3 regions of the Glutamicibacter sp. NPDC087661 genome follow, and region 2 is predicted to be linked to each of the others. Evidence: riboswitches for the same ligand, from Rfam matches in the RefSeq annotation. Region 2 holds a riboswitch; each other region holds the start of a gene.
What was found. A riboswitch is a leader RNA that binds a small molecule or an ion and turns the genes downstream of it on or off. The one in region 2 is predicted to bind S-adenosylmethionine.
Positions count from the first base shown of each region.

Region 1: linked by a shared signal. The riboswitch ahead of ACIOTN_RS12840 (acyl-CoA dehydrogenase family protein) and the one ahead of ACIOTN_RS09845 (ABC transporter substrate-binding protein) in region 2 are both predicted to bind S-adenosylmethionine.
Region 3: linked by a shared signal. The riboswitch ahead of ACIOTN_RS08335 (OsmC family protein) and the one ahead of ACIOTN_RS09845 (ABC transporter substrate-binding protein) in region 2 are both predicted to bind S-adenosylmethionine.

Region 1 covers NZ_JBIUWE010000004.1:297,104-307,322, forward strand. The annotation lists gene ACIOTN_RS12815 (substrate-binding domain-containing protein) at 1-791, shown strand, start outside; gene ACIOTN_RS12820 (sugar ABC transporter ATP-binding protein) at 775-2,313, shown strand; gene ACIOTN_RS12825 (ABC transporter permease) at 2,310-3,311, shown strand; gene ACIOTN_RS12830 (ABC transporter permease) at 3,308-4,411, shown strand; gene ACIOTN_RS12835 (LLM class flavin-dependent oxidoreductase) at 4,411-5,847, shown strand; SAM riboswitch class I at 5,977-6,067, shown strand; gene ACIOTN_RS12840 (acyl-CoA dehydrogenase family protein) at 6,118-7,344, shown strand; gene ACIOTN_RS12845 (acyl-CoA dehydrogenase family protein) at 7,373-8,611, shown strand; gene ACIOTN_RS12850 (MBL fold metallo-hydrolase) at 8,721-9,761, opposite strand; gene ACIOTN_RS12855 (LysR substrate-binding domain-containing protein) at 9,907-10,219, shown strand, end outside.
Region 2 covers NZ_JBIUWE010000003.1:116,749-126,967, reverse strand. The annotation lists gene ACIOTN_RS09870 (NtaA/DmoA family FMN-dependent monooxygenase) at 6-1,424, opposite strand; gene ACIOTN_RS09865 (acyl-CoA dehydrogenase family protein) at 1,427-2,668, opposite strand; gene ACIOTN_RS09860 (ABC transporter ATP-binding protein) at 2,707-4,329, opposite strand; gene ACIOTN_RS09855 (ABC transporter permease) at 4,358-5,245, opposite strand; gene ACIOTN_RS09850 (ABC transporter permease) at 5,260-6,216, opposite strand; gene ACIOTN_RS09845 (ABC transporter substrate-binding protein) at 6,228-7,859, opposite strand; SAM riboswitch class I at 7,984-8,075, opposite strand; gene ACIOTN_RS09840 (MetQ/NlpA family ABC transporter substrate-binding protein) at 8,369-9,280, opposite strand; gene ACIOTN_RS09835 (methionine ABC transporter permease) at 9,310-10,005, opposite strand; gene ACIOTN_RS09830 (methionine ABC transporter ATP-binding protein) at 10,002-10,219, opposite strand, start outside.
Region 3 covers NZ_JBIUWE010000002.1:323,841-334,059, forward strand. The annotation lists gene ACIOTN_RS08320 (FCD domain-containing protein) at 1-504, shown strand, start outside; gene ACIOTN_RS08325 (SDR family oxidoreductase) at 677-1,447, shown strand; gene ACIOTN_RS08330 (L-idonate 5-dehydrogenase) at 1,437-2,492, shown strand; gene ACIOTN_RS08335 (OsmC family protein) at 2,569-3,120, opposite strand; SAM riboswitch class IV at 3,152-3,273, opposite strand; gene ACIOTN_RS08340 (DEAD/DEAH box helicase) at 3,414-6,629, shown strand; gene ACIOTN_RS08345 (MarR family winged helix-turn-helix transcriptional regulator) at 6,692-7,549, opposite strand; gene ACIOTN_RS08350 (dioxygenase) at 7,548-8,345, shown strand; gene ACIOTN_RS08355 (S8 family peptidase) at 8,433-10,219, opposite strand, start outside.

The DNA.
Region 1 (10,219 bases), on a different contig from region 2:
TCAAAGAGCTCGGCGGCGAGGTCATCGCTACCCAAGCCGAAGCCAAAGACGAGAAGCACGTCTCTGACGTAGAAAACCTGATCACCCAGTCGCCCGATGCCATCGTGGTGATCCTGGGCGATGCCCAAACGCTCACTCCTGCCTTGGCCAAGGTGGACGCCGCCGGGATCCCGCTGTTCACCATCGATTTCCAAAGCGAATACTCGAAGAACAACGTCACCAGCGACAACTGGAACGTCGGCACCACGCTGGCTCGCACCATGGCTGAAGACCTCCACGGCAAGGGGAAGATTCTGGTCTTCAACGGCTTCCCCGGTGTGACTCCCTGCCGGATCCGCTACAACAGCCTGAACCTGGTGCTGGAAGACTACCCAAATATCGAGAAGATCACCCCGGAACTCCAGGACAAATACGAAGGCACCATCGAGGATGCCAAAAACCAGATCCAGGACCAACTGCGCAGGCTGCCCGAGGGCGAAGTTGACGCGATTTGGTCCTGCTGGGACATGCCGCTGATCGGTGCCGCGCAGGCCATCGATCCCACTGGTGGCGACATCAAGCTGTATGGAGTGGACGCAGAGCCCGGGGCCCTGGATTTGATAGCGAACCCGGACAGTTCATACCAGTTCACCGTCGCTCAGCCCACCAAGCAGATTGCCGCTGCCTCGGCCACTAATATCGCCCTGTTCCTCGATGGGCAAACCGATCTGGTTCCGAGCACCAGCTATGCCGAGCCAATTTTTGTCGACAAGGACAACGTGAATCAGGTGCGCCATGACAACGGAATCTAAGGAACTGCTGAGCATGGCCGCCATCAACAAGTCCTTTGGCACGGTCGCCGTGCTCGACCATGTGCACCTGCAGCTTCGGGCCGGAGAGGTTCTGGGCCTAGTGGGCGAAAACGGAGCTGGAAAATCCACCCTGATCAAGATACTCACCGGGCTGTACACCCTGGACTCGGGGCAGATCGAACTTGCCGGCCAGCCGGTGCAAATTCGCCGGCCTGCCGATGCCGAAGCGCTAGGCATTGAAGTGATTCACCAGGACCGCCATCTGGCCGGCCGCTTGACCGTCGCCGAACAGCTGTACCTGGGCACCGCGAAGAGTCGTGGGCTCTGGCGCCACGAGCGCACCGCGCAGGCAGCAGCCCGGGCGGATATTTTGCGAACCACCGGCCAGGAGCTGGACACCGGTGCCTTCGTTGATGAGCTCAGCGTTGCCCAGCAGCAGCTGATCCAGATTGCCCGTGCCGTACTGGCCGAACCCAAGGTGCTGATTCTCGATGAGCCGACGGCACCGTTGGCCAATGATGAAGTTGAACAGCTCTTCGGCACGATCCGGCATCTGCGGGACCGCGGGGTAGGGATCATTTTCATCTCGCATTATCTCCAGGAACTGCGGCAGATCACCGACCGGATTACGGTGCTGCGCAACGGCAGAAATGCCGGTGACGCCAGTTTCGCGGACGGTGACAGTATCGAAGATGTCATCGGCTTGATGCTGGGCAACCAGGTTAACGAGTTCTCGCACCAGAGGCGCGAGCCGCCCGCCGTTCAGGGCGAGCCTGCCCTTGAACTGGTGGACCTCTCGGTGGCCGGAACATTGAGCGGCATCAATATCTCGGTGGCGCCCGGAGAAATCGTGGCCGTCACCGGATTGGTGGGATCGGGGATTGAGGTGCTCGCCGACGCGGCCACCGGCAATCGTGCGCATACCGGCTCGGCGCTGCTGCACGGCCGGCCGGTGGCATCTGCGGCGGACTTTGCCGCCCGGGCAGGCGCCTACGTCCCGTCGAACCGGCATTCAGATGGCATCTTCCTGCGCAACACCGTGCGCGAAAATATTGCAGCGGCCAGCCTGCGAAAGCTTGGCCGCCGCCTGGGCTTGTTGAATGCGCGCAAAGAGCGGGACACAGCCAGCGAACTGGTGCAGCGCCTGGATATCCGTCCGGCGAATCCAGGAGCCGTGGCTTCGGGTTTGTCCGGCGGCAACCAGCAGAAAGCGGTATTGGCCCGCTGGTTGGCCAAGGGATCGGACGCGCTCGTCTTTGACCAACCCACCTCGGGCGTCGACGTGGGAAGCCGTGCGCATATCTACGCGCAGATTTCCCAGTTGGTCCAGCAGGGAGCCGCCGCGCTGTTGGTCAGCGTTGACCTGGAAGAAGTAGTGGGACTGGCCGATCGAGTGCTGGTGCTCTATCGCGGTCGGATCATCGCCGAACTGCCGTCGAGCGAGGCGAGTACGGAAAGAATTCTTCACTTGGCATCCAGCGGCCAAACCGCCGGAACATCACGCGAAGAGGTCAAAGCATGAGCGCCACCCTTGTTCCGGTCGACGAAGCACCTGCGCCTGGCGCGTCCCGCACGAAGCCGAGATTGGCGGCCTGGATCGGCTACGCCGGCATCACCGCGGTGCTGCTGCTCTTTGCCTTCGGTTCCCCATTTTTCTTGACGGCTTCGAATATCGCCACCATCCTGACCCAAGCGTCGGTCTTCGGCATTGCCGGGGTGGGGCTGGCCATTGTGATCATCGCTGGCGGCGACGACGTGCTCAACGGAGGCATCGACCTGTCCACCGGCGCGGTGGCAGGACTAGCCGGAACGGTGACCGCGCTGGCCGCGGCTGCCGGAACCCCGGGCATGGTCGCGGTGCTCTACGGGGTCCTCGTTGCCACCGCGATCGGCGTCGTCAATGGCCTCTCGGTCACCTTGGGCCTGCGTCCGCTGCTGGCCACCTTGGCCACCATGGGGGTGGCCGCTTCGCTGGAACTGGTCTTCAGCCAGAACTTGAAGATCGCCGTTACCGGTGGCTTCTTCGAAGCGGCGCGGGGCAGCGTGCTCTTCGGCATCCCATTGGTGGCCTGGCTTATGGCGCTCATCGGGGCAGCGGTGTGGTGGGTATATGGCAAAACCAGCTGGGGAGTGAATTCCTATGCGGTTGGCCAGAATCCGACCGCCGCGCAGGTGGCGGGACTTGACCCGCGCCGATACCGGCTAGCTAGCTATGTGCTCAGCTCGGCGTTGGCTGGCCTGGCCGGAACGCTGCTGGTGGCAAGGCTTTCGGCCGCCGTTCCAGGCATCGGAACCCAAATTCTCCTGGACATCATCCTGGTGGCCTACATGTCCATGATCTTTTCGCGCAGGCGGCTGGTCAGTGTGGTCGGCACCGTTCTGGCCGCGGTATTTGTGGCCGCCCTGGATAACGGATTGACGCTGCTGGGCGTGGCCAGCCAGTGGGTGGGTGCTGCCAAGGGCCTGCTGATCCTGCTGGTCTTGGCCAGCGTGACCCTGCGCGGAAGGAAGAACCGATGAGCACCATTGAAACCCTGGCCGCACCCGTGGAGCCGAGCCCCGGACCGGTCGCAGCCTACAGCGGAAAGAAACGCGGCACGCTTCAAGCATCGAGGCTGGTGGCTCCGGGTACGTTGGCCCTGATCCTCATCGTGTTCTCGGTGCTCAGCCCGGTGTTTTTCACCGTGGGAAACCTCTTCGGAATCCTGGGGCAGGTGGCTTTGCTCGCCTTGGCCGCCATCGGGTTGACCCTGGTGGTGCGCGCCGGAGGCATCGACCTGTCGATTGGCGTGGCCCTGGATCTGGGAGCCTTGGCCAGCGCTTGGCTGATCCATGACGGCTACCGTGCGTGGGTGGCCGTGGCCGGCGGGCTGCTTTGCGCCTTGGCGGTGGGAGCGGTGAATGCGCTGCTGATCGTGATCCTGCGAATCCCGGCTTTCCTGGCTACGCTGAGCGTGTGGTTTGCCGGCACCAGCGTGCAGCAGCTGCTCACCGGCGGCGGCGCACCGATCTACCTGTCGGCGCCCCTGGTGCCGGACGGTTTTGCCGTGATCGGGCGCGGATACTTCCTGGGCATTGACGCCGCCATCGTCAACGCGGTCTCCATCTCCCTGGTGGTGGCCCTGCTGCTTGGCATCACCCGCTACGGGCGGAAGCTGACCATGGCAGGCGAACAGCCGAGCGCCGCAAGAATATCTGGCCTGCGGACCAATGCGCTGATCGCCAGCGCCTACCTGTTGTGCGCGGTGATCGCCGGATTCGCCGGAGTGGTGCTGGCGGCACGCTCCAACGGATATGTCCCGGGCAGCGGACAGGCCTATCTGATGGATGCCATTGGCGCGGTCTTCATCGGGGCAACCATCAGCCGCTACGGGCGAGTGTCCGTGGGCGGAACGCTGATCGGCGTGGTGATTTTTGGCCTGCTGGATAACGGGCTGAACCTGATTGGCCTGTCCTTCTTCTGGCAAGACCTGGCCCGAGGGCTGGTTCTCCTGTCCATCCTGCTCGCCGCCGTGGTGCTCGGGAGGGCCAAGAGTCGGCCGGCCACCGGCATCTTCGCGCTATTGCGCACGACCAAGCATCAGGCACTGACGAACACCGCGAAGGGAAACAGAAAATAATGGGCAAGCGCATCCACCTTAACGCCTTTGACATGACCTGCGTCAGCCACCAGAGCCCTGGGCTGTGGCGGCACCCGCAGAATCGAGCCGACGAATACAACACCCTTGAATACTGGGTGGATCTGGCCAAGACCCTGGAGCGCGGTGGCTTTGATGCCCTGTTCCTCGCCGATGTACTTGGCATCTATGACGTGTACCAGAATTCCAGCGGTCCAGCCTTGCTCGATGCCGACCAGGTGCCACTGAACGATCCCTTCATGCAGGTTTCCGCCATGGCCGTGGCCACGAAGAATCTCGGTTTCGCGGTGACCAGCGCGCTGACCTATGAGCAACCCTACGCGCTGGCCCGGAAGTTCTCCTCGCTGGACCACCTCACCCGCGGGCGCATCGGTTGGAACGTGGTGACTAGCTACTTGGAGTCGGCGGCCCGCAATCTGGGCATGGCCAGGCAGCTGGATCACGACGCCCGCTACGACATTGCCGATGAATTCATGGACGTGGTCTACAAGCTCTGGGAGGGATCATGGGAGGAAGACGCGGTTCTCAAGGACCGCGAACGTGGCGTCTACACCGACCCTTCCAAGGTGCATCCGATTAACCATCACGGCCAGTACTTCAACGTGCCGGGCATCCATCTTTCCGAGCCTTCCATCCAGCGCACCCCGGCGATCTTCCAAGCGGGCGCTTCTTCGCGCGGCCGGCGCTTTGGCGCGCAGCATGCCGAGGGCATCTTCCTGAATTCGATCAATACCGCGGTCACCCGCCGCCAGACCGATGCGATCCGCGATGAGTTCGAACTGGTGGGTCGGCCCCGGGACGCCGCCAAAATCTATGCGCTGATGACCACTGTGGTGGCTGATTCAGACGCGCAGGCGCAGAAGCTCTACCGCGAATACCAGTCCTATGCCTCGCGCGAAGGTGCCATGGCATTCTATGGCGGGTGGTCGGGCTTGGACCTGAGCCAGTACGCGCCGGATGAGGAGCTGCAATATCTGGAAACCAACGCGGCGCGATCGGCGGTATCGATTTTCACTACAGCGAATCCGCAGCAGAAGTGGACCCCGAATGCCATCGCCGACTACCTCGGAGTTGGCGGCATCGGACCGGTGCTCGTCGGTTCGCCGGAAACCGTGGCGGACGAAATCGAGCGTTGGGTGGATGAATCAGGATTGGACGGGATCAACTTGGCCTATGCCATCACCCCAGGTTCCTTCGAGCAGTTCACCGATCTGGTGGTTCCCGAGTTGCGGAAGCGCGGAAGAACTTGGGCAGGATACGAAGGCAACACCCTGCGCGAATATCTGGCGGGTCCCGGCACGACGCGAGTGGCTGACGATCACCCTGCAGCCGCCTATCGCGGGGCTTATGCGGGAAAGGCCTCGGCAGCGGAATCCGAAGCGAGCCAAACACCTGAAGCTGTACTAGGCGCCCGGTGACACATGAGGAAATATGACGGCCACTGAGGCCCCTGTGAAGGCCTCGAAAATGTCGATTCATGACGATGTTCCGTCCTATGACATCTTCCCTGCCAAGCGGAGGCCGTCGGTGCTTCACTGATGGAGAACAACCCATCCAGAGCGGCTAAGAGACCTGGCTCCGAGACGCCGCAGCAAGCCTGCACTCCGCAGGTAGTGCTAACGCCAGGTTCGATGGATCCGCAGATTTTCTGCATCCTTCGGAATCCATAGCCCAAGAGGAGAACGAAGATGACTGTACTGGATACCCAATTGCCGCGCGTGCCCTACACCGGCACTGCTGATGAAGCTGAACTGGCTGATTGGCGCGACGTCGCCCAGCAAGTAGCTGACAAGCTGGCGGCTGACGCGCTCGAACGCGACCGAAAGAACGCCCAGCCTTTCGCCGAAGTGCAGCTGCTGCGCGAAGCCGGGTTGCTCAATCTCTTGGTGCCTGCAGAATTCGGCGGAGCCGGAGCCCATTGGGAAACGGCCTTCGAAGTGGTCCGCATACTGGCCGCAGCTGATGGATCCATCTCGCAGTTGCTGGCTTACCACTACATCAACCAGTCCGGCATTCCGTTCTACGCCCCAGCAGAAGCGCAAGGGGCATGGTGGCAGCGCACCGTGGAAGGTGGCTGGCTCTGGGGCGATTCGGTGAATCCAGTTGATCCGGATTTGACGCTGAGCGCCGAAGGGGACGGCTACCGACTGAATGGAGCCAAGCGATTCTCCACGGGTTCCGGTGTTGGCGAGGTCATCGTCATCAACGCGCTGGTCCAGGGCGGAGAATACGACGGGCAGATTCTCGCGTTGGTTCTGCCACGCGATATCGATGGCTTGGAAATCGTTGACGACTGGGACTACCTGGGACAGCGGCTGAGCGCGTCGAATTCCTTGAAGTTCCACAACGTGCGGCTCGAAGCAGGGGACTTGCTGGGATTCGTCACCGATGAACCGGTCTCCACCCTGCTTACCCCCGGTATCCAGCTGGCCTTCGCCAACTTCTATCTGGGCATCGCCCAGGGAGCACTGGAGCGCGGCAAGCAGATCTTGCTGGGCCGCAAGAACGCCTGGCTGTTCTCGCAGGCAGAGACCTACTCGCAGGACCCGATCTTCCAGCGCACCGTCGGAGAGCTCAAAGCCCGCACCGCAGCAGTGGCGGCGCTGACCGAGAAGCTGGGCCGGAAATTCGACGCCCTGCTCTCAAAGGCCGGGGAAGTCACCCAGCCCGAACGAGCGGCGTTGGCCGTGGAAATTGCTGAAGCCAAGGTGGTCTCCACTGAGGTGGGAGTGGATGTGGCGAACCGGATCTTCGAGGTGACCGGTTCATCTTCGACTGCGAACTCGGTGGGCCTGGACCTGTACTGGCGCAATGTGCGCACCCATTCGCTGCACGACCCAGTGGACTACAAGAAGATCGAGGTCGGCGCCTACTTCCTGCGCGGAGAGTCCCAGCCGCTCTCGCTGTACACCTAAGAAAACTTCTCCCGGATTGGACTGAACGATGACTGTACTTGCAACTGGCAATCGACTCGCAGGCCTCAAAAACCGCTTCGCACCGCTCTTCGCGCGCATTGCGCAGGGTGCAGCTGAACGCGACCGCACCGGCGAATTGCCCTACCAGCAGGTCGCGGACCTGGCCGCTGCCGGCTTTGGCGCGGTTCGGGTCCCGGAATCGCACGGGGGTGCCGGTGCTACGCTGCCCGAACTCTTCGAGCTCTTCGTGGATCTCGCGGCGGCGGATTCCAATATTGCCCAAGCGCTGCGCGCGCACTTCGCCTTCGTCGAGGACCGTCTGGTTGCGGCCCCCGGTCCGGGGCGCGACAAATGGCTGGCCCGCTTCGTGGCGGGAGAATTGGTGGGCAACTCCTGGACCGAGGTCGGCACCGTCAAGGTCGGGGACGTGATCACCAAGGTCACCCCGGACGGCGAGGGAAGATTCAAGCTCAACGGCACCAAGTACTACTCCACCGGCTCGATCTTCGCCGACTGGCTCGATACCTACGCAGAGCGCACCGACACCGGAAAGCGCGTGATCGCCGCAGTCAACCGCCACCAGCCCGGCGTCGAGCTGGCCGATGACTGGGATGGCTTCGGCCAGCGCACCACGGGTACCGGCACCTCCACCTTCACCGATGCGATTGTCGCTGAAGAAGACCTCATCGACTTCGATACGCGTTTCAAGTACCAGACAGCTTTCTACCAGCAGGTGCTGCTCGCTGTTCTGGCCGGCTCCGCCAAAGCAGCCGAGCGCGACTTCGCCGCCGAGCTGAAGGCGCGCAAGCGGACCTTCAGCCATGCCGCGGCCAATCTGGCGGCCGAAGACCCGCAGCTGCTGCAGGTGATCGGCGAGGTCTCCGCGGCGGCCTTCGCTGCCGCGGCAACGGTGGAACGAGTGTCGACGGCATTGCAGGGAGCCTATGAAACTGCGCAGGCGCTGCACACCGGCGAGGTGACCGGGGAAGAGGACGAAGCAGCCAACGATGCGGCAGAGCTGGCCAGCGCCCAGGCGCAGGTGGTGCTCACGCCATTGGTCCTCAACGCGATCACCCACGCTTTTGATGCGCTGGCCGCCAGCGCCACGAGCGTTACCAAGAACCTGGACCGGCACTGGCGCAATGCCCGTACCGCCGGCAACCACAACCCCTGGGTGTTCAAGGCGCGGTTGATTGGCGACCTGGCGGTTAATGGCACCGAGCTTCCGCGCGTGTGGGCGATTGGTGCATCAAAGACGATTCCTTGATTTTGCGGGTCCAGCATTCTTTGCCGATGCTGGGCCCGTGGTCGTCGGCCCGGGGGCAATTGATCGACCATGGTTCCAGCCGCCTGACGGATAGCTGCCGGCCTTGGCCTTAGCGCACCTGGGTAACCGTGCCACTTGCGATATGGAAGATATCCAAGTCGCGGGGCACGAAGAGGCTGCCAGAGAACTGTTTCGAAGCCCGCTGCCAAACTTCCATTCCAGATCCAGCGGGAACCAAATGATGCAGCGCCAAGTTCCGTGCTCCAGCCCGCTGGGCGATTCGTCCTGCATCTTCTGCGGTGGTGTGCGCGCGCCGATGATGTCCCATGCTCGCTTCCAGCTCGGAGGATGAAGCATGCGGGTAGCTACGAGCGATGGCCTCCAGATCAATAGCTTCATGGAACAGCAAGTCGCAGCCTTGGGACAGGCGCGCAAGATTTGCGCTTGGCGCTGTATCGCCGGAAATCACGACCGATCCATATCTCGAATCAAAGCGGAATGCGAATGCCGGAGCGATAGGTTGGTGCTGGACCAGGATAGCGCTAATTTTTACATGTCGATCAGCGTATATTTCAAAAGGCTCCATGTCCGGGTGATTATTGTGGTTGGGGTGGAAGCCTGTGCCGGCAGGAATCTCGATATCTACGCCATGGAAAATATCCGAAATATCAGGTGTCGCCGAATCCCGTCGGCGATCGTTGAGATCTGTCGCATGGGCGCGCAGCAGCAAGTTGACCATGGCGTTGGTCCCGGGTGTGGGCGACTGCGGAAATATGGCTTCCGGCTCCTCGGCCGCTGTCTGCATCGAGGGCAGCACTCCTCGATCACCCGGTCCGAAAACAGGAACCTGCCGACCCTCGGTGCCGCGGAACGCAAGGCCGCCCAGGACCATGACAGAATTCAGGTCAATGACGTGGTCTGAATGCTGATGGGTAATGAAAATTCCGCGCAGGGCAGTGGGGTGAATCCCGATCTCAGCCAGGCCCAAACCGACGCCTTGGCCGCAATCCACCAAGTAAGCGTGGCCGTCCACAACGATTGCGGTAGAAATTCCGCGACGGTGACCGGTTCCTGGATCCGGCCTCAATAGCGGGCCGCCAGCAGTTCCAAGCGCCACTGCATGCATTCCGGTCTTCATCACTGGCTTCATCTGTCTCCTGTAGACGGGTTACTTCATCGGCAAGCTGATGCCATCATCCGCGGAGGCAATGAAGTAGTCAAGAAATAATAGATTATTCGCCTCATAACATTTTCTAGTTGGCAGCGGTCCGCTGCCCGCTGGCTAGACTGGGCGGGTGATCAACTACACCCTGCGCCAGCTGCAGTACTTCGTCGCCGTCGCTGAACTCGGCTCCATCTCCGCCGCAGCGAAGCAGTGCCATATTTCCCAGGCAGCCATGTCCCAGTCCATGGACGAGCTGGAACGCGCCGTCGGCTCGCAGCTGCTGGTGCGCAGACGTGCCCGCGGCGTGGTGCTCACGGCTGTCGGCACCGACTTCCTGCTGGACTCGCGGGCCCTGGTGCGCCATGCCGAAGAAGTGCAGGACCAGATTGTCGAACGCCAGACCAAGCTCTCCGGCCCTTTGGTGATCGGCTGCTATTCCTCGC
Region 2 (10,219 bases):
GGAATTCAGTGCTGCAGCTGCGCTGCTTTCTGGGTGGATGCTGCGCTGTTCTGCGTGAAGGCTCCGCGGTATTGGGCCGCCGGATGATTCTCCGGGAGCTTGTCCCCGCGGCCGAACACCTTCTGCCGCAGGCTCCCCGGCGTGTACCGGGTTTGCGCCAGGCCGCGGCGACGCAGCTCCGGAAGGACGCCTTCGATGAAGTTGTCATAGGATCCGGGCAGTACGTGGTTCATGATGTTCAACCCATCAATCCCCGCGTCCTGCCAGCGTTCCAGCTCATCAACGATCTGTTCCGGAGTACCCACGATCTGCTGCGCCTTGGCACGGTAGTGCGCCAGGTCGCGCAGCGTGGGATTGCGTCCCGGGGTGGAGGCCAGCGCGGCCTCCAATACGCCCTGCGCGCCTTCGGTCTGGATCTCGCCGAGCGGGGTATCCAGGTCCAGCCCGCCCAAATCCACACCGATGCCGCCGCCGATGTGCGCAATGATGGCGTCCAGATCCAGATACTCGTCGTATTCAGCTTCCAAGGCCTTGGCTTCAGCTTCGGTGGAACCGACGACGAAAGACAATCCGGCAAAGACCTTGATGTCCTCGCGCTTGCGTCCGGCAGCCGCCAGGTGCTCGATCAGCTGGGCGTTCTTCTTCGCCACGTACTCGGCGTGCGGGGCAAAGAGGAACGTCGCCTCGGCGTGGGTTGCCGCGAACTGCGAGCCGCGTGGCGACGAGCCGGCTTGGAAAAGGAACGGAGTGCGCTGGGCGCTGGGCAGAGCCAGATGCGGACCGTCGATCGAATAGTAGTCGCCGCGGTGATTGATCTTGTTGACCCGTGCCGGGTCGGCGTAGATGCCCGACTCCTTGTCGGCCAGCAGCGCGTCGTCCTCCCAGGACCCTTCCCACAGCTTGTAGGCCGCTTCAACATATTCCTCTGCCCAGGCGTAGCGGTCATCGTGCGCGACCAGGCTCGCCCCGCCGAAGTTGCGGTGCGAGTTCTCCAGCACGCTGGTGACGATGTTCCACGCCACGCGGCCTTGCGAGAGATGGTCCAGCGTGGAAATCTGCCGGGCGAACTGGAACGGGTGCGATTGGATGACTGAGCTGGTCATCGCCAGACCGATGTCTTTGGTGGTGGCGGCCAGCGCGGAGAGCAGCACCATCGGGTCGTGGCTGGGCACCTGCATGCCCTTGCGCACGTGGGAGGCCCAGCCGCCTTCGTGGTCGCCGTAGAGGCCCACCACGTCGGCGAAGAACAGGTTGTCGAACTTGGCGTCTTCCAGCTTCTTGGCCAGGTCCACCCATAGCTCCAGCTCGTTGAACTTGTGCTGCTGCGCCTCAGGGTGGCGCCACATTCCGCCGAGGATGTGGCTTGAGGTGTTCATGAGGAAGGCCGACAGCAGGAAGCGCGGCCGCGATTCGAAGGTTCCCATGGCTACTTGGCTCCCTTGGCTTCACCGATCGAGTGCAAACCCGTCGGGATGGTTCCGTTGATGAAGTAATCGCCCACCGAACGGGCCTTGAAGGCCACTGGGTTGTGGGTGGCGACGGTGCGCGCGTTGCGCCAGAAACGGTCCAGCGACTTGGAAGTGGATACCGCCGAGGCGCCGGTGACGTCGAAGAGTTCGCTGGTGGCGTCCAAGACCAGCTTTGGTGCGGCCACGTGCGCCTGTTGCACGGCGAGCTCGGCGCGCAGGAAGGCCTCCTCGGCATTCAGGCCGAGGCTCGGGTCCAGTGCTGCGTCGAGGTCACGGGCCGCCGACACCACAATTGATTCTGCAGCGAATACGTTGGAGGCAAGGCGTCCTACGAGCTCTTGGATCTGCGGGTCGTCCTTGAACAGCGCGCCGGAGCCGGTGTTGAAGGTGCGGGTGCGGGTCGCCACGATGCGGGCGGCTTCGTTGCGGGCTGCTTTGCCGATGCCAACCAGCACCGAGAGCAGGCAGAGCTGGAAGAACGCCGGTTCCAGAGTGGATGCCACCTTGCGCTGGATGATGTTCTGCTCGTCCACCGCGACGTCGGTGAAGATCGCGGTGCCGGTGCCGGTCAGAGGCTGGCCGAATCCGTCCCAGTCATCCAGGATTTCGACGCCTTCGGCATGGCGTTCGACTACCGCATACTGGCGCCCCTCAACGCCGTCGGTGGTGGCCATGACGACAACCCAGTCCGCGAAGATCGATCCGGTGGTGTAGTACTTCTCGCCGCGCAGTACCCACCCGGCGTCCGTCTTGACGAGCTTGGTGTTGGTGCTGCCCAGAGCGTTGCCGCCGCGCTCGGTGGCGGCATTGCCGAAAATTTCCCCGGTAAGCACCCGCGGGAACCAGCGGTCCTGGAACTCCTGCGGCTGCAGTGCAATGGTTTCCACGAACGAGAAGTGGCTGCGCAGCAAGTGGCCCACGTTGGAGTCGGCCGCCGCCAATTCGATGAGCAAGCGGAACAGGTGCTCATGGCTAATCGGCGAACCTCCGTGGCTGGCTGGCACGCGCAAGGTGGTGAAACCTGCATCCTTGAGCCACTGCACCTGCTCGAAAGGCAGGATACGCTGCTGCTCGCGTTCGGTAGCGCCCTGCGCGATACGGGCGAATACCGGGCTGAAGTGTGCCAGAAGTTCTTGGTAAGCGGCTTCGGTATGTTGCTGGGCGGAATGACGGAAAGTTGCCACGGCTTCAGTGCTCATGGATGCTCCTTGTAGATTTTGGAATTGGTGTGAAATGGCTAGGCGGTACGCGTATCGGCCAATTTGCGAAGTACCTTGCCGGGATTCGCCGCAAGCAGGGTTCTGGTGTACTCATGCTGGGGATTGGAATAGATTTCATCGACGGTTCCCGACTCGACAATTTGCCCACGACACATCACGCCAACGCGGTGGCTGATCCGTTCCACCACATGCAGATCATGGGAAATGAACAGGTAGGTCAGTTGTTCTTCGCGCTGCAACTGGTCGAGCAACTCAAGTATTTGTTCCTGGGTGAGTACATCAAGTGCGCTCAATGCTTCATCAAGGACGAGAATTTTGGCACCGCTTGCCAAAGCCCTGGCAATGGCGACTCGCTGGCGTTGTCCCCCGGAAAGTTCTCCTGGGCGTCTTCCTGCTAGCTCTTCAGGTAGGTTCACCTGTTCCATCAACTGCGCTACTCGCTTGGCACGCCAAGCGGAATCACCCAGACGGTAGTTGACCATTGGTTCAGCGATGATCGAGCCGATCGACTGTCGCGGGTCCAGAGCGGAGTCGGGGTTCTGATAGACCAGTTGCGCGTCCCTCCACAGGTCATAGCGCTGCTTGCCGCTGATGTTGGCGACTTCTCTCCCGTTGACCCGCACGGATCCTTCGGTGGCTGGATGCATTCCCATGATGATTTTCGCTGTTGTGGATTTTCCGGAGCCGGATTCACCGACCAGCGAGAACGTGGTCCCTCGCTGCACTTCGAAACTGACGCCGGAAAGAACCTGGTGCTCGTTGCGGCCTTTGCCGAAGACCTTGCCGAGTCCTTCCACTGTGATCGCGATGTCGTCTGAGGTTGAAGGTTGTTGCCGGTCCTGATGCGCATAGGCCTGATCGAGCAGTGCCTTGGTGTACGGTTCAGTGCTCTGTGCAACCAGCGCCGGAACGCTGCGATCTTCGAGGACCCGCCCCGAATTCATGACCAGCACCCGGTCTGCGATGTCAGTCGCAACAGCCAGATCGTGAGTTACGAAGAGTACAGTGGTTCCCTTCTTCCGAGCCAGCGAAACGAAAACTTCCAAAACCGTGCGCTGGACGGTGACGTCCAAGGCGCTGGTAGGTTCATCCGCAATGAGCAGTTGAGGATTCAATGCGAAGGCAATGGCAATCAATACACGTTGTTTCAGCCCGCCAGAAAGCTCGTGCGGAAATTGATCCAGTCGGCTTTCCGCCCGGTCGATGCCAACGCTCTGCATCAGTTCGATTGCCTTGGAACGCCACTTGGCCTTTGGAACCGAGCGTGACGGATGCAAACGGAAAACTTCGATGATCTGGGAGCCAATGGTCTTCACTGGATCCAGCGAGGCGCCCGGATCCTGCGGGACTAAGCCGATTCCGGCGCCACGAATGGCACGCCAGTCGGACAAGGAAAGATTGGTGACTTCGGTACCGCCGAAACGCACGCTTCCATGGATCTCCGTCCCCTGCGGCAATAGGCCAATCAGGGTTTTGGTCAGCGTTGATTTGCCGGAACCGGATTCACCGACAACGGCGACGATCTGCCCTGCTGGGATTTCCAAGTTGATGTTGTCGGCAGCCACGGTGCCTTGGGCATACTGGACTGTTAAGTCCTCGATGCGGATCACCGCAGGAGAAGCGTTGTTGGTTGCGTTCATGGTCTTGTCCGTTCATCGAAGAGTAGAGCTAGAAGCGGAATGCCTTGTTGATGGCACGTCCCAGTACGGCTGTCAGCATGACCGCCGACACGATAACCAATCCCGGCAATGTCGTCAGCCACCAAGCCACCGAAAGGTACTGGCGGCCTTCGGAAATCAGCAGTCCCCATTCAGGGGTTGGCGGTGGCGACCCGAAGCCGAGGAACCCTAAACCGGAGATCGCAAGAATTGCGGCACCCAGATCCACAGCTAGCAAGGACAGCACCGGACCGACGATGTGCGGGATGATGTGCCTACGCAGCACCGTGAAGTACTTCCCGCCACTCATTAACGCTGCTTGCACGAAATCGCGAGAGCGGACCCTCCGCACCTCTGTGCGTACGAGGCGCGCGAAGGCCGCGATCGAGGCGATGCCTACACCCAGGCCCAAGGACAGCGGTCCAGGTTCAGTTGCGGTGACCAGAATCAGCGCAATGAGGAAGGCCGGAACTGCTAGGACAATATCGACAAAGCGCATTGCCACGGTATCTGCGAACCGTCCAGCAGTGCCCGCCAGCAGACCGAGGATCGAGCCCACAACGCTTCCAACCAAGCACGCCAGGCCCGCGGTCAGCAGCGTCTGGCGCGTACCGTAGACAACTCGGCTGTAGATGTCACGCCCCAGATGGTCGGTTCCGAACAGGTGTTCCGCAGATGGCGCTAGCAGCTTGTCAGCCGGCACACCAGTAATCGGGTTCTGGCCCGTGAAAAGCGATGGAAGAAAAGCCCACGCCACAAACACGGACAGCGGAACGAGAACCCACCAGGCAGCCAGCCAGCGTACGGCTGGATTTCCTTTATTGGTTGCAGGCTTGGTTGAAGCTAGCGGCTGGTCATCACTGGCCACCGATCCAACATGTTCGGTTATGAGACTCATTGGTCCTACTTTCCTTACGCAACAAGCGAGCGGGTTGCCCCGCTTGTTGATGTGACGATGCGTGGATCGAGTTGCGGGTGGATGAGATCAACGAGCAAGTTGACTGCGGTGAAGACGATGGCGGTCAGCAGCACCAGTCCCTGGACCAGTGGAATGTCCTGCGCCGTGACTGACTGCAAGATCAGCTGGCCTAATCCCGCGCGGGAAAACACGGTCTCGGTGATGACGGAACCAGCGAGCAAGGCGCCAATGGTGATACCGGCAATGGATAGCCCGGCCGGGGCCGCGTTCTTCAAGGTGTGCCGGTAGAAGATCCATGCTTCGCTTGCGCCTTTGGCGCGCAGAACTTCAATAAACGGTTGCCTATTCACTTCCTGCACGCTCTTGATCAGGACCTGGGCAATCGGAGCACTCAGATGCACGGCCAGCACGAAGATTGGTACCGCCAACGACATGAACGATCCATCCGGGAACAGCGACATCACGCCGAGCTGCACGGCCAACAGCTGCAAGAGCAGCAGCCCCAACCAGAAAACAGGTATCGAAACCATCAAAGGTGGCAGGTTCAGCAGCGCCTTGCGCAACGTCCCGCTTCTGGCCAGGCTCGCAGCCGACGCGATGGCCAGGGCGAATACCACCGAAAGAACGAATGCACTACCAGCCAGAATCAAGGTGGATCCAGCGACTTCCCCGATGCGCGTTGCCACTTCCGAACCATTGGATAGCGAATATCCAAGATCCCCGCGAAGCAGCCCGAGCAACTGCGAGAAGTACTGCACGAAGAGCGGCTGGTCGTATCCGTAGTACGCCTTCATCTGGGCAATGGTGGCTGGATCCGCCGCCGAGTCAGTGCTCAGGAAGATCGTGACCGGGTCATTCGGCAAGGATTGCACGGCAATGAAAACCGCTGTGTAGGCAAGCCAGATGACCAGAAGCGCCTGCCCCAGTCGTTTTACGATGTAAGTGCCCATGGATTTGGCTCCTAGCCTTCGCTCTTCCAAGCACCTTGGAAGATTGGCGCGGTACCGGAAGTGAACTCGACGTTCGCCGAGCTATGGGCGCCATAGACCTGGACTTCGTCCCAAAGAACCAGCGTCAGCGCCTTGTCCAGCACCAGGGCACGCTGTTCCTCTTCGACCAGCTTCAGGTGTTCCTCATCGGTAGTCGCCGACTGCTCTTTGGTGAAAAGCTTGTTCAGTTCAGGATCAGCGCGAAGGGTCTGGTTGTTGTTCGCGGGTGCATACACCGGGCCCAGTCCGCCGTACGCAAACTGGCGAGTTCCGAAGAACTCCACCTTGTCGTCAACAAGTGCGTTGGTCAGGAAAGTATTGTCTGCCGCACGGTTGATCAGCTGGACGCCGATCTCGCGCCATTGCTGTTCAATCAGTTCGAAAGCGGGCTTGATGACCACGGAGTTATTCGAGGTGGAAATCGTGACTTCCAGTTTCTTCCCGTCCTTCTCCCGAATGCCATCTACGCCCGGCTTCCATCCGGCGTCGTCCAATAACTGCTTGGCCTTGTCCGGGCTATAGGCCAATTCGGCAGACAGGTCTACAAACCCTGGTGCCTTGTGGTTGAGGATCGATCCCGAGATGACATAGCTATCCGAGAGAACGGTGTCTTTGATGGCCTGGCGGTCGATTGCAACCTGCAGTGCCTGGCGGACTTTGACGTCTTCCAGCTTTCCCGAGCCAATGCGCACAGCTGCGTGGTTGGTGGTCAGGTCCACCCCTTCGGCCGCGTAAACCTTGCCTCCGCTGGAGGCCAGCACCTGTTCGTCTACCGGCTGCAATCCTCGGACGAGATCCACCTGCCCGGACTGGGCGGCGCCGGCACGGCTAGCGACCTCTGGAAGGTACTTGATAACCAAGGTATCCAGGTAGGCATCACCCTGGTTTGGGGCAGTTTCTGGCGCCCAGGCGTAGTCATCTCGGCTGCTGAACACGACTTCTTCATCAGGCTTTTCCGATTCGAAGACGAATGGGCCGGAACCAACAATTTTGGAGATGGAAGACTGCGCGGCATTGTCCAGTTCAAGGGTCTTCGGGGACACCAAACCAGCAGTTACGGAGGAAGTCGACCTAAGGAAATTGGCATCTGGCCGCTTGAGCGTGACCTTGACCTTGTTGTCCCCTACGACCTCTGCCGACTTATAGGCAGCAAAGTCAACGTTTGGCGCAATCTGGGCAGACTTGATTCCCTTTCCAAGGGCATCCAGGTTCAGCTTCACAGCCTCAGCATCCAGCGTGGAGCCGTCTGAGAAAGTGACACCGTCGCGAATGGTGAAGGTAAACTCCGTCTGGTCTTCATTGGCTTCGAATTCGCTGGCGATCCAGCCAACCAGTTTGCCGGCTTCCACATCGTAGTAGGTCAGGCGATCAAGCACTGAGTTCAGAACATTCGCTTTCTCATAGAAGCGTGCTGCCTGAGTCTGCCAATTGTTGATAGGGGTAACTTCAGCGAAGGTGAAGGTGCCACCTTCAACCGGAGTCCCTGGATCGGCTGCTGCTTGCGCTGCGCCCGTCTTAGTGGCGTTGCCTCCGCAAGCGGTGAGCGACAAGCCCAGAACGGCAAGAATCGCAGTGGTCTTCAGTCCAAAATGTGCTGTACGCATGATTTCAAATGTCCTCTCGGTTGGTGACCCGAGGATTACGCCTAGATTCGCTGCACGTTCTGCCATGATTTGTGGGAATACTCTTGGCGAGTTTCTCCCGGCAGACCGTCATGAAAATTAGCAATCTCCATCGGTCCTGGCCTTAGCACCGCTCCCGTTCACGGGTGGTTGCTGCGACTTCAACGAGCCAGGTCTCTCGGTCGCTCTGGATGGGGTGTCCGGCTGTACCGGCCGAACAATTCAAGTCTGCAACCCGTGAATTCAGCAGACAAGCGTTACGTAAGACAGCGGTCATGAAGTCACACAACGCATCCTGAAATGCCCGATGTTCGTCATATTGGGCGTAATGCTCCGTCACAAGTCCAAGGGTTAATCACCTTGACGGGAAATCCTTGACGCTGCCAGCCTCGGCGGAGATAATGTGCCATCTGGAGCGCGAAGAGGCCCGGCACCTGTCGGTGCCGGGCCGCTTCGCGCACGCCGATCAGTGCAGCGCAATGGCAGTTCCGTCAGGAACCGGAGACCGGGGTGAGCACTCCCTGGACCAGCGGATCCTCGGTCGTGGCCAGGTACTCCTGCAGCCGCGGATCGGAGAAGGCTTCCACAAGCTTCTGCGCATCGGCGCTCTTGGCGTACTCCGCGCCCATGATCAGGCGGGAGGCGAAGGTCTTGGGCGGCTCGGGGAACAAGATCCCCTGTTCGCGGTCGACCTTGCCGGCGTCGAATTGGGAGACGTAGCCGATGGCCGCGCCAACATCGTCGAGCATGCGCGGCATCGCCAGCAGGTCGGCTTCCTTCAGCTCGAAGCCCCGGGGGTTATCGATGACATCGGAGATCTTCGCGGTGCGCGGTTCGATGTCAGGGTCCAGGCCGAGCAGGCCCTCGCGTTGCAGCAGCCACAGCGCCTGGCCCTGGTTGGCCACATCATTGGGCAGCAGCAGCGAGGCGCCACGCGGGATGTCCTCGACCGAGTCGTAATGGTTCGAATAGAGCCCGAAACCCCACTGGAAGAGCTCCACCGTGGGTTCCAGCTCAACCCCGGCGGCCTCCGCGGACTGCTCCATGTACCACTGGTGCTCGAAAATCGTGGCATCGAATTGGCCGCTGGCCACCGCCTGGTTGGCCTGGATCGGATCCTGAAGCCCGACCTTCTCGATTTCGATGCCGTAGTCCGGGGCGATCTCCTGCGCCACGAAATCCAGGATCTTCTCCTCGCCGGCCATGGCCGGTTCGAAGTGCACGGTGAACTTCGTCTGGCTTCCGGCGGCCGAAGCAGCGGCAGGGGCGGAGCGCTGCTGGCCCAGCAGCACACCGAGGATGAGGGCGGCCACGGCCGCGAGGGCGGCGATGGTCCAGGGAAGGGCATTGCGGTTCTTGCGCAGCGTGAAGCCGTGGTCGTGCCCGGCGTGCGGTGTAGTCATGGTCTCGCTCGTTCGTTCGTCGATGGTATTCAGGGACGCGCCAGGGCGCGGGCGATGCGGTCGCCGAGGAATTGGACAATTTGCACGGTCAGGATCAGCACCACGATGGTCGCCAGCATGACGTTCATGTCGAAGCGCTGGTAGCCGTAGGTCACAGCGAGATAGCCGATGCCGCCGGCCCCGATGGTTCCGGCGATGGCCGAGTACTCGATCATCGAGATGGTGTTCAGCGTGATAGCCGAGGCCAGGGCCGGCAGCGCCTCGCGGATCTGGGTGGTGCCGATGATTTGCGCGGTCGAACCGCCGGTCACCAGCCCTACGGCCAGGTTGTGCCTGGGCAGGTCGTTCAGCGCGTTCTGCACCAGCCGGGCGAAGAACGGGATGCCGGCAATGGTCATGGGCACGGCGGCCGCCGCAATGCCGATGGTGGTGCCGGTGACCCATTTGGTGAAGGGGATGATCGCTGCCATCAGCACCAAGAACGGCAAGGAGCGTCCCATGTTGGCGATCCAGCTGAGCACCGCATGCAGGCGCGCCCGAGGGAAGAGCCCCTGCCGATCGGTGTTGTACAGCGCGATGCCCATCAGTCCTCCGAGGCTGATGACCAGGGCCATGACGATTCCGACCATGGCCCACGTCTGGCCGTAGGCCGGCAGCATCAACTCGGGCAATTGCTGCCACGGAGTGTCGGTGCCCACCGCTGCGCTTTCAAAGGGGATTCTCATGCGTTGGCCTCCACCAGTTCGTGGTTGTTGCGGGCAAGGCTGCTTGGGTCGGTTTGCAGGCCCCACCCGTCCAGCAACCGGATCAGGTACTCAGGGGCTGCGCCCCGCACGCCCAAGCGCACGCGGCCCAAGGTCCCCTCATGGTGCGCCTCGACGGCGCCGCCCAACAGGGCCACCGCGATCCCGTGTTCGATGCCCAGACGCGAGATCCAGC
Region 3 (10,219 bases), on a different contig from region 2:
GGGCCCAACTCCGGAGCGGTGATCATCTCCAACCCCTCGGCTGGCATTTCGCAGGCATTGCGCCTGCATCTGGCGGCCAAGGGGATCAACGTCCGCGAGATCGTCGAATCTCGCATCCTGCTGGAAACCTGGGCAGCGCAAATGACGCCGCGCGATCCAATCCATGCCCAGCAGGTCATTGACCGCACCGCGGTGCTGATCATGCGCATGGACGACGCGCAGCTCTCGCGCGAGGCCTTCCACCGTATTGATGCCGAGTTCCATGTGCTCCTGGCCTCCATGGCCGGCAACGCGGTAGTGGAATCGATGATGGAATCGCTGCGCAACTCGATCAGCGACTATGTTTCCGAATCGGTGCCCAGCGATGAGGCCTGGCAGCCGGTGGTGCGCATCCTGCGCCGCCAGCACAAGGCCATCCACCACGCGTTCGCGACGAACCAGCGCGAACGGGCGGCCCAGCTGCTCGAAGAGCACATCAACTGGTTCTACTCGCAGACCCGCTAGATCCGGCAGGATAGTTTTCAGGTAAATAAGTCGGACTTTAAGGCACCTCGCACCTCTTATATCTGATATGTTTTGGGGAAGCGACGGGGCTGATTTTTCGGATTTAACAGCTGGTTCATACCGCTGATGAGTTCCCGTCGATGTACCATCGACACTTCATGCGAGGGAATTCATGAGCCAACTTTTTGACCTGTCCGGACGCCTGGCCTTGGTCACCGGATCCTCCCGCGGCATTGGCCGCGAACTTGCCAGTGCCTTGGCGGATGCCGGTGCCACCATCATCCTGCATGGCCGCGACGAGCAACGCCTGGCCGAAACCGTTGCCGAATTCAGCAGACGCTATGGAGCTGAAAAAATCCATAGCGCCTGCTTCGATGTCACCGATGATGCCGCCGTGCGCGAGAACATCGCAGCCATTGAAAAGAACATCGGCCCCATCCGCATTTTGGTGAACAACGCGGGTATCCAGCACCGCGTGCCCATGCTGGATCTGGAGGTGGCTGACTGGCAGCGCGTGATCGACACGAACCTCACCAGCGCATTCCTGGTAGGCCGAGAGGTCGCACGCTCCATGGTGCAGCGTGGCGAAGGCAAGATCATCAACATCTGCTCGGTGCAAACCGACCTGGCCCGCCCCACCATCTCCGCCTACACCGCGGCCAAGGGAGGTCTGCGCAATCTCACCCGCGCCATGACCGCCGAATGGGCTGGTTCGGGACTGCAAATCAACGGCATCGCACCGGGCTACATCCACACCGAAATGACACAGAATCTGGTGGACGACGAAAAATTCAACTCCTGGATTCTGGGCCGCACCCCCGCAGCGCGTTGGGGCGCCGTCGAGGATCTGGCCGGACCAGCAGTCTGGTTGGCCTCGGACGGATCAAATTACGTGAACGGACAGACCATTTTCATCGACGGAGGCATGAGCGTTGTCGTCTAATTCCCTCGCCACCAGCACGTTGGCCGTCGTGGCCCATGCAGCCGATGATTTGCGTATTGAACAAATCGAGCTGGCAGCGCCGCGAGCAGATGAAGCACGCGTTGCCATCGCTTACGGCGGTATTTGCGGATCAGACTTGCATTACTGGAGCCACGGCGCCGCCGGGGAATCGATCCTCAAGGCTCCAATGGTTCTCGGGCATGAAATCGTCGGGACCGTCATGCAGGCCGCCGCTGACGGCAGCGGGCCGGCAGCCGGAACCAAAGTCGCCGTGCACCCGGCAACACCAGGCGAGACCGGGGAACCCTACCCGGCCGACCGCCCGAATCTTTCCCCGGGGTGCACCTATCTGGGCTCGGCCGCCCGCTACCCGCACACCGAGGGCGCATTCGCCCGCGAAGTGAACCTGCCATCACGCATGCTGCGTGAGCTGCCTGCTGGCTTAGCACTGCGTGATGCGGCACTGGCAGAACCGGCTGCGGTTGCTTGGCATGCGGTGTCGCGCGCCGGTGAAGTCGCCGGCAAGAAGGCGCTGGTTATTGGTGCTGGGCCGATCGGAGCTCTCGCTGTAGCAGTGCTCAAGCGTGCCGGAGCCAAAGAAATCATCGCAGTGGACATGCACGAGAAGCCGTTGGAAATCGCCGGGAAACTCGGTGCCACTTCAACTTTGCGCGCCGATGACCAGGAAGCTCTTGCCCAGGTGGGCGCGGACGTGGTGATCGAGGCCAGCGGCAACTTCCGCGGGTTGGCCTCCGCCGTGCGCGGTGCCGTGCGCGGCGGTCGAGTGGTCATGGTCGGGTTGCTGCCCTCAGGAGAACAACCCGCACTCATTTCGCTGGCTATTACCCGCGAGCTGGAACTGGTTGGTTCCTTCCGCTTCAACGACGAAATCGACCATGTGCTTGCTGCCCTGGCCGACGGTTCACTGCAGGTTTCCGAGGCGGTAACCCACGAGTTCCCGGTCGCCGATGCGCTTGAAGCCTTCGAAACGGCCAAGGATTCGGCTCGCTCCGGCAAAGTCCTGCTGAACTTCCTGGGGCAATAGTTGGCTTCAGCTAGAAGTGCACCGCGGCGGCCCCTGAAGTCGGGGGCCGCCGCGGTGCTTTTTAGTTCAGCGAACTCTAGTTGGTCTCTGCGATGCTTACCGCGGTTGTCACGGGCACCGGATTGGCGAAGAGGTCCAGCACCGGGCAGTGTGCATCCACTGCGCGGCGCAGTTCTTCATAGCGTTCAGCTGATTCCGGTCCGGCAATCCGGATGTCCAGATCCACCGACGAGAAGCCGGGGCGGATGGTCTGGTCGATGCCGAAGAGTCCGCGGACATCGAGGTGGCCATTGGCCTGGATCTTCACGTCGTCCACCTGGATGCCGAGGTTCTGCGCGTACAAGCGGTAGACCACAACCTGGCAGGAGATGAGCGCTCCGAGCGCGTATTCCACGGGGCTTGCGGCCAGGTCGCTGCCGCCCAGGGCAGCTGGCTCGTCGACCTGGAAGGTGTGCTTGCCGGAGACAATGTTGCTGGCTACCGAATCGAAGCCTTCGCCCTCGACGGTGAAAGTCAATTGGGCACTTTGCGGGGCAGCCGAAATTCGTTCGCCCCAGCCCTTGCCTGCTTCCTGCAGGCGCTGTGCGCGGTCTTCGGATACGGTTGGGGCAGATGCTGCATTAGTCATGGGGAATTGATCCCCTTTCTGGCGCAAGGGGCGCCATCGCTTACGCATCTTGGCGTTCAAGATGCGTCGAATCTTCACCTGGGGCACCCCGCACAATGACGCAGGAGGGTTGCCGTCCACTCAGCCAGGGCTCAAAGAGTGGAACTCGTGATTCAGTGATTAATTTCTATCGGTTGCAGGGCCCGCGGGTAAAGGGCAGAAGTAACTTTTCGTCACCGGGCATCTTGCTTTCCGGCTCGCTAAGATGGAATCTAGCTCTCGGGCGCCCACTGCACGAACAATGAACGGCGAGTATGGAATTCCAGCTGACACTTTCTGCGGCCCAGACCTTGGTGACCGAATCCGAATACAACCTGGGCCAATTCCTGTGTGATTCCGGAAAAGTGCAGATCGCCAACCGGGTAATGCAACCGGGATCTACCCGCATCTCCGGTGTGGTGCTGCGTGAATCGGTGATGGCCCAATTGGAAATCACTGAGGGCAATATCAGCTTCACCAGCTTCTGCGGCAAGCATCCGGGGGTTCAGTCCTGTGAAGATGTCGCCGCCTTGCTCATTGAGGTCACCACCGAAGAAGACCAGGGCTTTTTCGTCTCCGACTCCGGGGTGGATCCCCACGCTTGGAAACGCAATAGCAAGCCGCAGTGGGAACGTACCCTTGACCGTCTGCTTCCAGTCATTTCCGATGAGCCGCTGGTTGCCGAAGAACCGCTGGGATTGATCCTGAAAGTGGTAAGCGAACCGCGTTATGGCGGCGAGGACGCGCTGACCTTGCAGGCACGCCCGGCCCGCCAGGGCACCAAGAGCCCCTGGATCCAAACCGGGATCAGCTGGCGCAATGTTGCTTTTGATACGCGGTTCTCCAAGAAGCAGCGTCGTGCGGTCGTTGAACTGGACCGGTTGCGTGAACACGTTGAACAAGATACTTATCGCCATTCGTGGGATCCCAAGGAGTGGATCTCCTTGATGGATCTTCCAGGCCAGGACCTGCTGGATGCGTTCGAAGCCCTGCGTGAAGCTGGAGTGCAGATCGTCAACGGCGGTTCTACGGCCAAGGCCCCGGTGGAGTTCAGCGAGCAACCAGCCATGGCACACGTGGATGTGCGTCGCGGTGAACATGGCCTGAGCATGGAAGGGAAGCTGCGCGGGCCGAGCGAAGAGCACGTCTACCTCTTGCCCATAGGCACGCCGCCGACCTTGTTGGCTTACGCGTCCAGCCCCTTGCCGAAGGCCAGGGAAATCGGTTTGGCCCGGTTCGCTGAACCGGTCACGAAGGAACTGGCCACATTTATTGAATCCGGTGCGCAATCCATCCCGCAGGAAGGCGTTGAGCTTTTCGAGCGCCAGCACCTGGACCGATTGCGCCTGATGGCACCGTTGAAGAGCGAGGATGACAGCTACAGCATCCCTGTTCCAGCACGCCCCAGCCTCAAGCTGTCCCTGGAGAGCATCCGAACTCCGCTGACCGTGAGCTATTCCTGGGAGTACGCCTCCGCGGGCCCCCGCCAGTATGCCGTGGAAAAGGAAATTGCTGCTTCGGTGCAGGACAAGCTCGGCGCGCAGGCTTCCTTGGGGCAACTGACCTCTTCAGGAATCTTCCCGCCGAAGGAATTCAGCACCTCCGAATCCATCGATTTCTTGGTCTACGCATTGCCGCTATTGGCAGAGCATCCCGATGTGGTCGTTGAAGAGCAGAACAGGCTGCCGAAGTACCGGATCAGCCACGCCCCGGCCGCTGTCAGTGTCGAAGCCGGCGAAAGCACGGGGGACTGGTTCGACTTGTCTGTGGAAGTGCTCCTGGACGAGACCAAGGTCCCGTTCCCACTGCTGCTGGAGGCCTTGACCAAGCAAGATGAGTATCTCGTCCTCGATGACCTTACGGTGATCCCGATTGATGGTGCAGATTTCACGCAGCTGCGCCAGCTGATATCAGAGGCCGGGGAGCTGGGCACGGTGCAGGGCGATACGATCCGCATCCATAAGTTGAGCATCGACTGGTGGCAAGAACTGGTGGATCTGGGCATTATCGAAGCCCAGCACAACCAGTGGCTGCAGACCATGAAGGCGCTGCAAAGCGGTGAAGAAATGCAGCCGGTCCAGCTAGCGGAAACGTTCAACGCTGAACTGCGCCCGTATCAGGGCCACGGCCTATCCTGGCTCAACTTCTTGCGTACCCATGATCTCGGTGGCGTCCTTGCCGACGATATGGGTCTGGGCAAGACCGTCCAGTTGCTGGCTTGCCTTGAACAAGCGCGCGTCGAGGATCCTGCCCAGAAATTCCTGGTGCTGGCTCCTACCTCGGTGGTGGGCAACTGGATCAATGAGGCGCAGCGATTTGCGCCGCAGATGAGAGTCACCGGCATCACTTCAACAGCTAGAAAGAGCGGCCAAAGCATGGCGTCGCAGATCGGTGACGCCCAATTGGTAGTTACCAGCTACACGATCTTCCGCCTGGCCTATGAGGATTTTGAAGCCGCCGGATTCAACGTCATGATCATGGACGAGGCCCAGCAACTGAAGAACCATGCCTCCAAAGGCTACAAGCAGGCCCGGCAGCTGCCAGTGCCGTGCAAATTCGTGGTCACTGGCACTCCCATGGAAAACAACCTGCTGGAACTGTGGGCGTTGGTCTCACTGGCTGCACCAGGCCTGCTGGGCGGTGCGAAGTCCTTTAAGGACAACTACCAGAAGCCCATTGCCGACGGAGACCAGGAGCGCCTGGAGCGCCTGAAGAGCCGACTGCGTCCGTTCGTGCTGCGCCGTACCAAGGAACAGGTCGTTCCAGAGTTGCCGGCGAAGACCGAGCAGGTGCTGGAAGTCGAACTGGAGCCGGGGCACCGCAAAGCTTATGACCGCCGCTTCCAGCGTGTGCGGCAAGAAGTTCTGGGGCTGGTTGACGACGTTGATTCGAATCGCTTCCAGATTCTCCAATCGCTGACCTTGCTGCGCCAGCTGGCCTTGGATCCGTCCTTGGTAGGCGAGGGCGATGCTCCGAGCGCGAAGCTGGAAATGCTGCGCGAACTCATGGGGGACGCGGTTTCTGAAGGGCATAAGATTCTGGTCTTCAGCCAATTCACCAGTTTCTTGGCCAAGGCACGCGACGTCGCTGAAGAGCTGGGCATTGAGTACGGATACCTTGATGGGTCCACCACTGGCCCAAAGCGCAAGGAACTGATTGACGGTTTCAGCGAGGGAGATTTCCCGGTCTTCTTCATCTCGCTGAAGTCCGGCGGCTTCGGCATTAATCTCACTTCCGCCGACTACTGCATCTTGCTGGACCCATGGTGGAACCCGCAGGCCGAAGCCCAGGCTATTGACCGGGCCCACCGCATTGGGCAAACTCGTCCGGTCTATGTGTATCGCTTGGTGGCAAAGGACACCATCGAATCCAAGGTGCTCGCGCTGCAGGCCAAGAAGACGCAGCTGTTCAATGATGTCCTGGGAGAGACTGCCCAAGCCGCGCAGAGTGCTGCGTTAAGCGCCGATGATTTCCTGGCGCTGATGGAGTGAGCCTAAAAAGCTGAAGCCTTGGAAACCAGAAGGTCTCCAAGGCTTCAGCTGATGATCGGGGACTAGAGAATCTGTTCAAAACTGTCGTTGAGGCGGTGCAGGAGATCTCCAAAATTCTTCAGTTCGGAGGCTTCCCATTCCTTGAGCTGGCGGCGCAGTTCCTCACGCAGCGTGTTACCGCTGGAGCGCCATTTTTCCTTGGCGTTTTCTGTTGCCGAGACCAGCTGGGCCCGGCCATCGGAAGGATCCTGGGTGCGGGTGACAAGTTCCAGAGACTCGAGGTGCTGCACGAGGCGGGAAATAGTCGCCTTGTCCAGACGCAGTTTTTCTGCGAGTGCTCCCTGTTGCTGGGCTTCATCGCGGATGACCACTGCAAGCAAGCGGTACCCCGGATCCTGCAGGTCCGGGTGGATGATCTTGGCGCGACGGATCAGCATCTGGCGGGCGCGCAATAAGATGGCGGTGAATTCTTCTTCGACCGTCTGCATCAGTTCTTCTTCTTGCATACAAACCATTCTAAAGATTAATGGTCGATAAGTCTGATATTGGAGACCGCAGCCGTTCGAAGCCGAAGTGTTGAACGTACTGCGAATCCCCAGCTGAGCGTAATTAATGGCTTGGAAAAGACTGGCCAGGCAACGCCTGATGCCTGCAAAGCCGTACAGTTCCACTTCTCCGGCGCAGCTTAGGAACGACTTGCCGATTGCATTCGTGATTAGAGAAGCAATAGATTTCCGCCGCCGCTCAGAAGCAGAGCAAGAAAGCCATGGCCTCCGTTGCCTCTGGCGTTGGACCCAACGTGGTGCGGCGAAGCTGTCCGCACTGTCCACGGGCCTCTTGGAGAGCATTTGGAGTTGGATATCGGGATTCATGAAAATAAAACTTGACGCTTCAACTAATGCTTGGTAGGTTTTAATCATGAATCAGCTATCCGATACCCCTCCCGTCTTGTTCCTTAGCCATGGCGCACCGCCACTGGCCGACGACCAGCGCTGGACCCAGGAGCTGGCTAGCTGGTCCGGCACTTTCGAGAAGCCGAAAGATATTCTGATGATCTCCGCGCACTGGGAAAATGCGCCGGTGACGCTGAGTGCTACCCAGCAGAAGAACGAATTGGTCTACGACTTCTGGGGCTTCGACCAGAAGTACTACGACGTTCGCTACGACGCGCCAATGGCGCCCGAGCTGGCCAATGAAGTCGAACGGCTGACCTCGGCCTATGGCCATCACGTGGAGCGCGACGAGACGCGTGGACTGGACCATGGCGCCTACGTGCCGCTGAAGGAAATGTTCCCGGATGCGGATGTACCGGTGGTGCAGATGTCCATGCCAACACTGGATCCTGCAGGACTCTTTGATCTGGGCAAGAGCTTGGCGCCCTTGCGCGAGCGGGGAACCTTGATCGTTGGCTCCGGATTCACCACCCACAACTTGCGCTGGTTCAACCCAGCCGGCGGGCCGGATTCGGCGCCGCCATCGGCCTCCAGCGAGTTCGACCATTGGGCCGAGGAGGCAATGGCCCGCGGGGATGTGGACTCCATCCTCGACTTCCTGCACAAGGCCCCGGCGGCCCGCGAAGCGCACCCGCGCTCGGAGCATTGGGCTCCGCTGTACGTTGCGCTGGGTGCGGCATACGCCTCGGGTGGAATTGATGCCAAGACGGCAATTGACGGTTTCTGGTACGGCCTGTCCAAGCGCTCCTGGACCTTGAGCTAGGCGATATCCCTATCTTTCCCGCAGCAAGCGCGGCACCGATTGGTGCCGCGCTTGCGCAGGTAATAGTGGACTTTTCTGGTCGATCCTCTAGCTGGCGGCTACCGATGCATCATCAATGCGGAACAAGGTAGCCTGCGAGCTGTCTTCCACGCCCTTGAAACGCAAAGTAACGGTCTTACCGCGGAAGTTGTTCAGGTCAACAGCCTGCAGTTCGTAGGATGAGCCGGCATCCAAGTTCGACCAGGTGCCCATGTTGTAGGTTCCGTAGCCGTCCAGAACCTGTACGGTCAGCTTGTCGTACTGGCTATAGGCAGTAGTTTCATTGGTCAGCACATGCAGGTAGAACTCCAGCTGCGCATTGGTGGCATCTGCCGGGATGGCGACCTTCTGGTCCAGGGTGTAGGTGTTGGAATTGCCCCAACCATTGAGCCCAGCTAATCCGCTGCCGGAGCGGGCTGCCGAGCCGGACTCGAAGGTGTCGGCGCGGTTGGCGGTCCAGTAATCCGCCCCGTTCTCGAAGCCAGCATTCTTCAGCAGGTTGCCGCTTGGCTCCGGATCCGGAGTTGGCTCCGGGGTTGGTGTTGGGTTGCTGCCGTCCAGGGCATTCATGATCTTGGCGGCATCCACCAGTCCGGCGCCGCAACCGATGCTGCAACCGCCTGGCATCGCGCGGGTGCCCTGCTTCAACGCAGTTTCCACGGAGGCGGGGGACATCCCAGGGTCTGCCGACTTCATCAGTGCGACCATGCCCGCTACGTGCGGGGTGGCCATGGAAGTGCCCTGGTAGAAGGCATAGCCCTGGCTGGATGGAGTAGTGGTGCCGGTATTGATGGTGGACAGCACGCCTTGGCCGGCGTAGCGGGTGTCGCCACCAGGTGCGGTGACGTCAACGGCCGAGCCGTAGTTCGTGTAGTACGACGGAGCGCCCGAAGGGTTGCTTGCCGCTACGGTAATGACGTTTTCGCAGTTGGCCGGGCGGGAATTCGAAGCGTTCTGGCTTTCGTTGCCGGCGGCAACTACCACCGAGGTGCCGCGCGAAACCGCGGCGTTGATGGCCGCCTGGTAGGTAGTTCCGCAAGCGCCGCCACCGCCCAGGGACATGTTGATGGTGTCTGCCGGGGTTGGGTTATTGGCAATTCCCGGGACCGCACCGCCCGAAGCCCAAATGATGGCATCGGCGATGTCGGACAGGCTGCCGCCGCACTTGGCCAGGACGCGGACTGGCTGGATCTTGGCATCCGGGGCAACTCCGGCCACGCCGCTGGAGTTGTTGGTGACTGCGGCTACGGTGCCGGCCACGTGGGTGCCGTGCCAGGAGGAATTGCCCGAGTAGCTGCCGCCGCATTCACCGGCGGCGTACCAGTCGCCCTCATCCTGGGGGTTCGCGTCGCGGCCGTTGCCGTCGCGGGCCGAAGCAGGGCTGGAGACGAAGTCGTAGCCGGAAACGATGTTGGCGTTCAGATCCGAGTGCGAGGTGATGCCGGTATCCAGGACTGCGACGATGCTGCCCTCGCCGGTGGCGATGTCCCAGGCCGAAGGCAAGCGCATCCCGTTGGTGCCGCTGTAGTGCCACTGCTCGCCGTACCGGGTGTCGTTAGGCGTCATGGAAATCTTCATGATGGCATCGGGTTCCACCGATTCCACGAGACCAGACTGCGCAATATCGGCCATGAACTCCTTGGCGCCGTTGCCCTTGAGTTTCTTGTCGGCCTTCACCACGAAGCTGCCGGTGGCCATGGCTCGCATTTCCTTGACGGTAACGCCTGCTGCCTTGGCTGCTTGGCCCCAGGCCTTGGCGCGGGAGGACTTGCCTGTCTGCGTGGCTGAAGCCTTGTAGGTGACGATGAACTGGTCGTAGGCCTCGCCTGATTGAA